Regions from separate parts of the Sporosarcina sp. FSL K6-1540 genome, predicted to be linked through region 1. Evidence: riboswitches for the same ligand, from Rfam matches in the RefSeq annotation. Region 1 holds a riboswitch; the other holds the start of a gene.

Region 1 (4,058 bases):
AATGCAGAGATTCCAGTATGACAATCCGCATGATCAATGCTAATCGTAAATGCAGTTCCGTGCACATCACTATTATTTTCTGTCATAAGTCCGAGTTCAAGCTGTCGCGATTTCTCTTCGTCTATCGGCACGCAAATCAATCCACGGCCTTCCGTCGCCATAAAGTTAATCATTTCGGGTGTAGCGAATTCACCAAGTGCAACAAAGTCACCTTCGTTCTCTCGGTCTTCGTCGTCAACGACAATAATTGCTTTTCCTTTTTTTAGTTCTTCAATTGCTTTTTCTACGGTAGAGTACATCTGCTTTGCCCCCTTAACTGAGGAATCCACTGGCGATAAGGGTATCCATTGTTAAACCGCCAGTTGGATTCTCTTTGTCTGTAGTTATTAGCCGTTCTATATATTTCGCGAGCATATCGCATTCTACGTTCACTCGATCCCCAGCCCGTTTTCGGCCGATGATTGAGTCACCTTGCGTGACTGGAATTAATGAGATGATAAAACCAATACTCGTCACACCAAATACAGTAAGTGATGTTCCATCCACAGTTACTGAACCTTTTGGGATAAAATACTTCAATAATTTAGTTGCGATACTGATTTCCATATAGATTGCATTTTCTTTTTGTCTAACCGAAACAATTTCGCCAGTGCCATCGACATGTCCACTGACTATATGTCCGCCGAAACGACCATTCGCCGCCATCGCACGTTCTAAGTTAACTGGACTTCCCGTACGCAATGCTTGAAGCGTTGTCGCTTTAACAGTTTCAGGCATGACATCAGCTGTAAAATGATTGCTCGAGAAATCTGATACCGTCAAACAGACACCATTCACCGCCAGACTATCGCCTTTTTTAACATCGCTAAGCACTTTGCTACAACGGATTGATAGTTGCAAAGAATTCGCCGCTGGCCTAACCGCTGAAACTGTTCCTACTTCTTCAATAATTCCAGTAAACAACTGCTGTCAATCCTCCTTCAGAAACCTGGCATGAAAGCTGAAATCGTCTCCTATTTGTCGCACATCTAAAAAACGCAGGGATTCGCTTTCTGCCATTAGGTTCCAAGTATCATTCATGAACAATGAAGAACCGTTGTCGATTAATTTCGAAGCCATATACAAATACAGTTCATCTGCGAGACCTTCATTGATGAAATTGGAATGAACTTTGCTACCGCTTTCAACGAACAACGTCATGATTTCTTTATCAGCAAAACGTTTTAAAACTTCATTCAAAAAAGATACGTTTTCTGAAATCCTTTTAATTGAAACTAAAGGATGTTCAAAAAAAGTAGTTTCAGAATGTGTTGAATCGAGTGTAAAAATAACTGTTTCTACAGCGCGGTCTGTAACAACATTCGCTGATTTGGCGTCCTGAGATGCCGGTCTAAATTAATTCGAATTGGGTTCTTTCCACCATGGGGCAAACGGGTGGTGAGGAAAGGGTTATCGTGAAGTACGGTTTGTACGTCTACCAAAATAGCATCATGGGTATGGCGGAGGTGATGGACATCGGTTCGTGATGCAGCCGAAGTAATCCATTTGCTGTCCCCGTTCTGCGTTGAAAGTCTACCGTTAAGAGTTGCGGTGGCTTTCAAGGTAACGTATGGTTTCCCGTATCTGATGAAATGAAAAAATGCTTGGTTTAACTGCTCTGCCTCTTCCTGTAAAATGCCGGTAATGACTTCAATCCCAGCAACTTTAAGAAGCCCGATTCCCGCACCATTGACGGAGGGATTCGGATCGATAGACGCAACAAAAACACGTTGAATTCCAGATGAAATAATGAGATCTGTACACGAAGGTGTTTTCCCAGTATGGGCACACGGTTCCAGTGTCACGTATAGATCCGCACCAATAGAATTCGCACCTGCCATTGCCAGCGCATGCACTTCAGCATGAGGTGTCTCAGCTTTCAAGTGCGCACCAGTCCCTAAAATCCGGCCGTCTTTCACACAAACAGCACCAACAAGTGGATTCGGCGAGGTTTGTTCTGATGCACTACGCGCCAATTCAAGAGCAAGTCTCATATAATGTTGAGGGTCCATTGGCATTCCCCCTTTCGTTTTTTGAAAGGGCAGAGCCTGCAAGCACAGCACGTATATCCAAACAACTTCTCCCATCCAGACTATAACTGTCGGTGCCGGAATTTCACCAGCTCCACCGCCTTCCAAGCAAGGAAGGACGGGTCACGGACTGACGAGCTATGCTCGATCACCGCCGGTAAGGAATTTCACCTTGCCCCGAAGAGTTTGTTTATACGTGCCGACTTAAAGTTATCATACTGCTGCCATAAAATCAAAAAAGACTCAGTCTGATTGAACAAAACTGAGTCTTCTATGTATGATGAAATAAGAATACCATTGCATTTGCAACATATAATAAACCCGGGAAACCGCTGCATATTACAGCGTTCTTCCGGGTTCATTATCCTATTGCTCGCGCTTAAATAACACTGAAATTCTATTATTTATTTCTTTAAGTCTTCAATTGAATCGATGTCCATATACTTCGGTACCACTAAACCAATCTTAACGCCTTCCATATTGACGCCAAGTTCTTCGAATTTACCTTCGAATTTATCAGCGTATGTTTTAGCTGTAATTGGCAACCAAGCTGCAAGTGATGCATCTGCACTACCGTCAGCTACCGCAGTCCATAGCGGGCCTAATTCAACTTGTGTCAATGTAACCTTAAAGCCCATTTCTTCCAGAACAAGTTTCATGACGTTATGGCTTGCGATTTCGCTGTCCCATGCTGCATAAGCCAGTTTAATTTTATCGCCGTCCACCTTCTCCACACCATTTGTCCATTCTGCCACTAACTCTTCGTTTGCATCGATCCAGTTTCGTGCCGCTATTTCTTCTTTTTCACCTTCTTGTATCGCTACCATAACTTCTCCCATATCTTCCTCAGTCCATTTGAACTGTGATAGGATTTTATGTGCTTCTGGTAAATCTTCTTGCAGACCAATTCTCCCGATTGTACGGATTTGTTCTTCTCCACCATACACACCTTTTGGATCTTCAAGGTATTTCAAATCGAATTTCATGAATTTCCAATGTGGTGTCCAGCCCGTTATGATGATTGGCTGTTCTTTGTCATATGCTTTTTTTAGTGAAGCTGTCATAGCTGCGCCTGAACCTGTTGTCAACTTCCAATCTTTAAGTTCATATTCTACCAGCGCTTTTTCAGTCGCCTCCATAATTCCTGCACCTGGATCGATACCCGTAATCTTATAGTCTACTGATTCGCCAACTGTTTTCGTGGAGTCTCCGTCTGCTTCATTCTTGTCACTGCCACATGCAGCAAGTCCAACTGCAAGTAGAGCAACTGCCCCAAGTCCCAATACTTTTTTTGATAATTTCATCGTGTAATTCCCCCTTGTTTTTTCTTTCCTGCGCGTTTCGTGATGCAATAAATGATTGCTACGATCCGGTACCAATTGTGTAACAGCCATTGAAGCAATAACTATCGTGAATAGGAAAGCACAATACTTCACAATGTTTTCAGTTCACTTACCTTTTTGCCGTTCAATTTGTGTAGATACTGTTCATTCTGCATTCTCAGTTCGAAGCTTATATCATAAGAATCACACTCAATAAAACCCGGAAAACCGCTGCATATTACAGCGTTCTTCCGGGTTCATTGTCCTAGTTATTACGCTAGCTAATGCAAGTCTTGTACTATTAGAAAAACGATTTACGTTTAAATAGAAGTAGAATTCTGTTGTTTATTTCTTCAAGTCTTCAATCGAATCGATGTCCATATATTGTGGTACAACAAGACCTACTTTGACACCTTCCATATTGATGCCAAGCTCTTCGAATTTACCTTCGAATTTATCAGCATATGTTTTATGTGTTAATGGCATCCAAGCTGCAAGCGATGCATCTGCACTACCGTCAGCAACTGCAGTCCATAATGGACCTGCTTCAACTTGTGTTAATGTCACTTTATAACCCATATCTTCTAAAACAATTTTCATGACGTTATGACTAGCGATTTCACTGTCCCATGCAACGTAAGCAAGTTTGATCTTGTCGCCGTCCACT
Region 2 (4,058 bases), 1.4 Mb from region 1:
AAGTATTGACGAATTTAATAGACAATGCAATCCGCCATACACCTGATGGGGGAAGTGTTAGACTTGGAATACAAAAACAAGTTGATATGATTGAAATAACAGTGACAGATACAGGTGTTGGAATTCCGCAAGAGGACTTACCGTATATCTTCGAACGTTTTTACAAAGCAGATAAAGCGAGAACTAGAGGAAAAGGTGGAACAGGTCTTGGACTCGCCATCGCGAAAAGCATTATCGACTCACATGGTGGCAAGATCGCTGCAACAAAAGGCGACACTGAAGGAACGATTTTCAGTTGCATATTGCCCTTAAAAAAGATGTAACTTAATAGCTTGAAATACGACTAATTGATAGAACGGGGGTATTTCATGGACGACTCCGTTTTCCATCGGCTTTACGAACAGTACCATCAGGATGTGTTCAAGTTTCTTATCTATTTGACGAGAGACCGTGACCATGCTGAGGACCTCATGCATGAAGTCTATGTGAGGGTACTGCGTGCCTACGCCGGTTTTGAGGGGAAAAGTTCCGAGAAGACATGGCTCTTTTCAATTGCTAAAAATGTAGCAATCGACCATTTCAGGAAAAATACAGTTCGTAAAAAGCATCTGTTCGATAAATTCGACTGGGAAAAGAGCGAACTCGTATCGACAGGTATCCTGCCGGAAGAAATCGTAACACTCAGTGAAGAGATGCAAGAGCTGCTGCAAGCACTTAATACATGTACTGGTGATCAGAAAATGGTTATCATCATGCGCTATTTCCAAGATCTTTCCATAGCTGAAACAGCCGAAATTCTTAGCTGGACAGAAGGCAAAGTGAAGACAACACAACATAGGGCGATCAAAGCATTACAAAAGAAATTGAATGCTCTTCCGACAGAAGGGGGGAAACTAGATGACCCACAAAGATTGGAACGACAACAAGATTGAAAAACTCCTCGGTGATGTGCCTGACATATCAGATAATCGTCCAATGTCGGAAATACTGGCACGGCTGAAGCAAGATGAACGGCTGAATACGCCTCACCGTAAAAAATCAAAGAAATGGATGCCAGCACTTGTCGCTGTTGCTGCTTTGCTTGTTATCGGCCTGTTGGTTCCTTCTATGTTTGGTGAAAATGAATTGTCAATGAAGGATCAAAGTACCGACAATAAAATGATGCAAAGTGAGGACGCCGAGCCTTCTGCAAGAGGTGCGAGTTTGGAAAATGAATCGAGTACGGATGAAGAAGCGGAAATGGGCACAATGGATGGATTTTCTACTAAGATGGCATCTGAAACAGGGAAGACACACCATTTTGCTGTCTACTCCGAAGACGTTATCGATAGTACACTATTCCATTTAGGTCTTGCAGGTGATCAAGCTTTAAGCATTCCCATTACATTTATCATTCCGAACAGTCAAATCAAGAAGGATATTGGTTTCTTGGAGCCAACGAGTTATGATTTGTACAAAAAGTATGCGAGTCGTCTCGATGAAAGTGCACTAGGTTTTCAAGAGTACCATCCTTATAAAGGCAATATAGCCGCAGAGGATCATGTAATTATCCACCAGCTACCGCAAGGTCATGGTTATGACATAGGTTCGGGATCGATGGAAGTCTATCTCGACTCTTTACAAGATACGTTTTACGGTTATCAGGAGGTCCGATTTGAGAACGAGGATGGAACTGCGACCATGTTCTCTGAAGTAGGTCAACCGAGCACACCGTTGATTTTGAAAAGTGGTCGTAATCATTTGAATTACTATATGTTTGAACAACAAGATGGACAGCAGTTTCTTACATCGAACTTTTCCCAACCGCAGCCATCGTTGAACGAGGCATTACAGCAAATGAAAGTGAAGCCGAATGATGTTTTCAAGCCAGTCATTCCAAGTACTTTAAATTTTGAAGTAAAGGCAGATGACAAATTGACGACCATCAAATTCACACAACCACTGGATTTGGACGCGATGGAGCCGGAAAAAGCGATGCAAATGGTTGAGGGCATGCTCCTGACAGCAGCTGATTTTGGTGAACAGCTTCAATTCGAAAATGTCGTTCAAGAAGAATGGAACGGTTTTAACTTCAGCCAGCCTTTACCGGTACCGGTTGGATCTAATCCACTTCCACTTATATTGAAGTAAATAGAAAGACCTTTGTAAACAGCCTTGTTTACAAAGGTCTTTTTTTTGTATACAATAAGGTTGTAACAAAATATTGATTCATCTTCGGGGCAGGGTGTAATTCCCGACCGGCGGTAAAGGAAAGTCACTTTCCAAGCCCGCGAGCTTAACAGCTGATACCGGTGTAATTCCGGAGCCGACAGTATAGTCTGGATGGGAGAAGGTGAAGGTGCGGCCATCTTTTTGTGTTGTCTACAAAAAGAGGTGCTTATTTAAATGTGGGTTAAAAGAGAAAGAAATAGTCTCTTTTCTACTCTCTATTTGAGTATACCTTTCAAATCCCTCGAGCTTATTTGCTTTTGGGATTTTTTGTCGACATAAACAAGGTGGAACGGCCTTTCCTCTTTTGAAGTGAATCGCAAAAGGAGAGAGGAACAAATGAATAACAAAAAGTTGCGAAAGATGATTCTCATCGCGATGTTAGGGAGTATTGCAACTGTTTTGATGCAGTTTAACTTCCCATTACCTGCACTACCTGGATTCCTGAAAATTGATTTCAGTGAGATTCCAGCGGTTTTGGCAATAATGACGATGGGACCTGTAGCAGGTATTGCGGTCGAACTGCTTAAAAATATAATGCACTGGTTCATGTCAGGTAGCCCGACAGGTGTTCCTGTTGGTGAAATTGCAAACTTTGCAACAGGCGTGCTTTTCATAATGCCGATTTATTTTATCTTTAATAAATTTAAAACATCTATTGGTCTAGCTGGAGGCCTCATTGCTGGAACTGTCTCGATGGCTATTGGCATGAGTGTCTTGAATTACCTACTGTTTTTACCAATGTATACGTATTTCATGAATTTCCCAGCCATGGCAGGGAATGAGTTAGCTACTTTTATTGTTTTAGGAGTTCTACCATTTAACTTGATCAAGGGAATTATGCTAATGATTATTTCCATGCTGCTTTTCAAGAGTATGAAAAAATGGATTGCACAACAGCGTACCCAATTAACTTCATAATATAAAAAAAGGTCGTCCCGGGATTTTCCAGGACGACCTTTCCACGTTCGATTTATCTAGCTTCGTGACAGTGGTCTCTCAGCCAATTGGTAGAGCCACTCACGAGTCTTTAACACTATTGTAGAGTAACGTCTGTCTGGAAGCCAGCACGACAAGTTGTCGTAGTTTTAAAGCGACTTCTGTTATCGACAGCGCTTGCCTAGTTAATCTTCGTATTTAAGTGCATCGCCATCAAATGGTGCGTCGGCGGTTTTGATAGAATCGGTTGGGCAGCCATCGAAAGCGTCTTCTAGGTCTTCCATCAGTTCTTCTGGAACTTCAGCTGTTCCCATGTTATCATCGAGGATAACATAAGCAATTCCTTCATCATCATAATCGTATATATCCGGGGCAGCAGCTCCACACGCACCACACGCTATACATGTATCCTGATCAACGATTGTATATTTAGGCATAGTCTTTCTCTCCTCTTTTCTCCGTACAAACAATTTACTTCACCTTTCATTCTAATGATGTTGACAAGAGTTTTCAACAAAAAACATTTGTTAATCGGAGGAATTCAAAATGAAACTATCTTCAATACTATTAACCATCATAGGCAGAATAGACGGTGAACGAACAATCTATGCGGGACTTCACCTATTACGCGGCAAAAGATCGGGACAAACACTGCAAGATGTTGAATATTATGGTTTGAAGGAATTCTTTGGTATTGTACCAAAACTGACAGCTGAACGATTCGATGAGGCGGCTAAACAGTTAAGTGATAGGGGTTTCATCTCAACAATGGATGATTCTTTCGTCAAACTGACGGAGCAAGGTCGCGTGGAAGTTGGCAAATTACCGTCCTACCGATTTAACGGCTGGGATTATAGAGGAAGGGAAATGATTTTTTTCGGAAGGTTATCGCTTGTTGTGCAGACGGTTTC

Evidence for each region. Region 1 has a riboswitch for FMN ahead of ribD (bifunctional diaminohydroxyphosphoribosylaminopyrimidine deaminase/5-amino-6-(5-phosphoribosylamino)uracil reductase RibD). Riboswitches for the same ligand answer to the same signal wherever they lie in the genome.
Region 2: another riboswitch for FMN. It lies ahead of MKY15_RS21490 (ECF transporter S component); the one in region 1 lies ahead of ribD (bifunctional diaminohydroxyphosphoribosylaminopyrimidine deaminase/5-amino-6-(5-phosphoribosylamino)uracil reductase RibD).

What each region holds. Positions count from the first base shown of each region.
Region 1 covers NZ_CP152018.1:3,015,225-3,019,282, reverse strand. The annotation lists gene MKY15_RS14300 (bifunctional 3,4-dihydroxy-2-butanone-4-phosphate synthase/GTP cyclohydrolase II) at 1-299, opposite strand, end outside; gene ribE (riboflavin synthase) at 313-963, opposite strand; partial or broken gene ribD (bifunctional diaminohydroxyphosphoribosylaminopyrimidine deaminase/5-amino-6-(5-phosphoribosylamino)uracil reductase RibD) at 970-2,033, opposite strand; FMN riboswitch at 2,111-2,258, opposite strand; gene MKY15_RS14285 (glycine betaine ABC transporter substrate-binding protein) at 2,474-3,373, opposite strand; gene MKY15_RS14280 (glycine betaine ABC transporter substrate-binding protein) at 3,737-4,058, opposite strand, start outside.
Region 2 covers NZ_CP152018.1:4,461,846-4,465,903, reverse strand. The annotation lists gene MKY15_RS21505 (ATP-binding protein) at 1-323, shown strand, start outside; gene sigX (RNA polymerase sigma factor SigX) at 369-932, shown strand; gene MKY15_RS21495 (hypothetical protein) at 898-2,130, shown strand; FMN riboswitch at 2,207-2,338, shown strand; gene MKY15_RS21490 (ECF transporter S component) at 2,548-3,129, shown strand; gene MKY15_RS21485 (ferredoxin) at 3,333-3,584, opposite strand; gene MKY15_RS21480 (helix-turn-helix domain-containing protein) at 3,694-4,058, shown strand, end outside.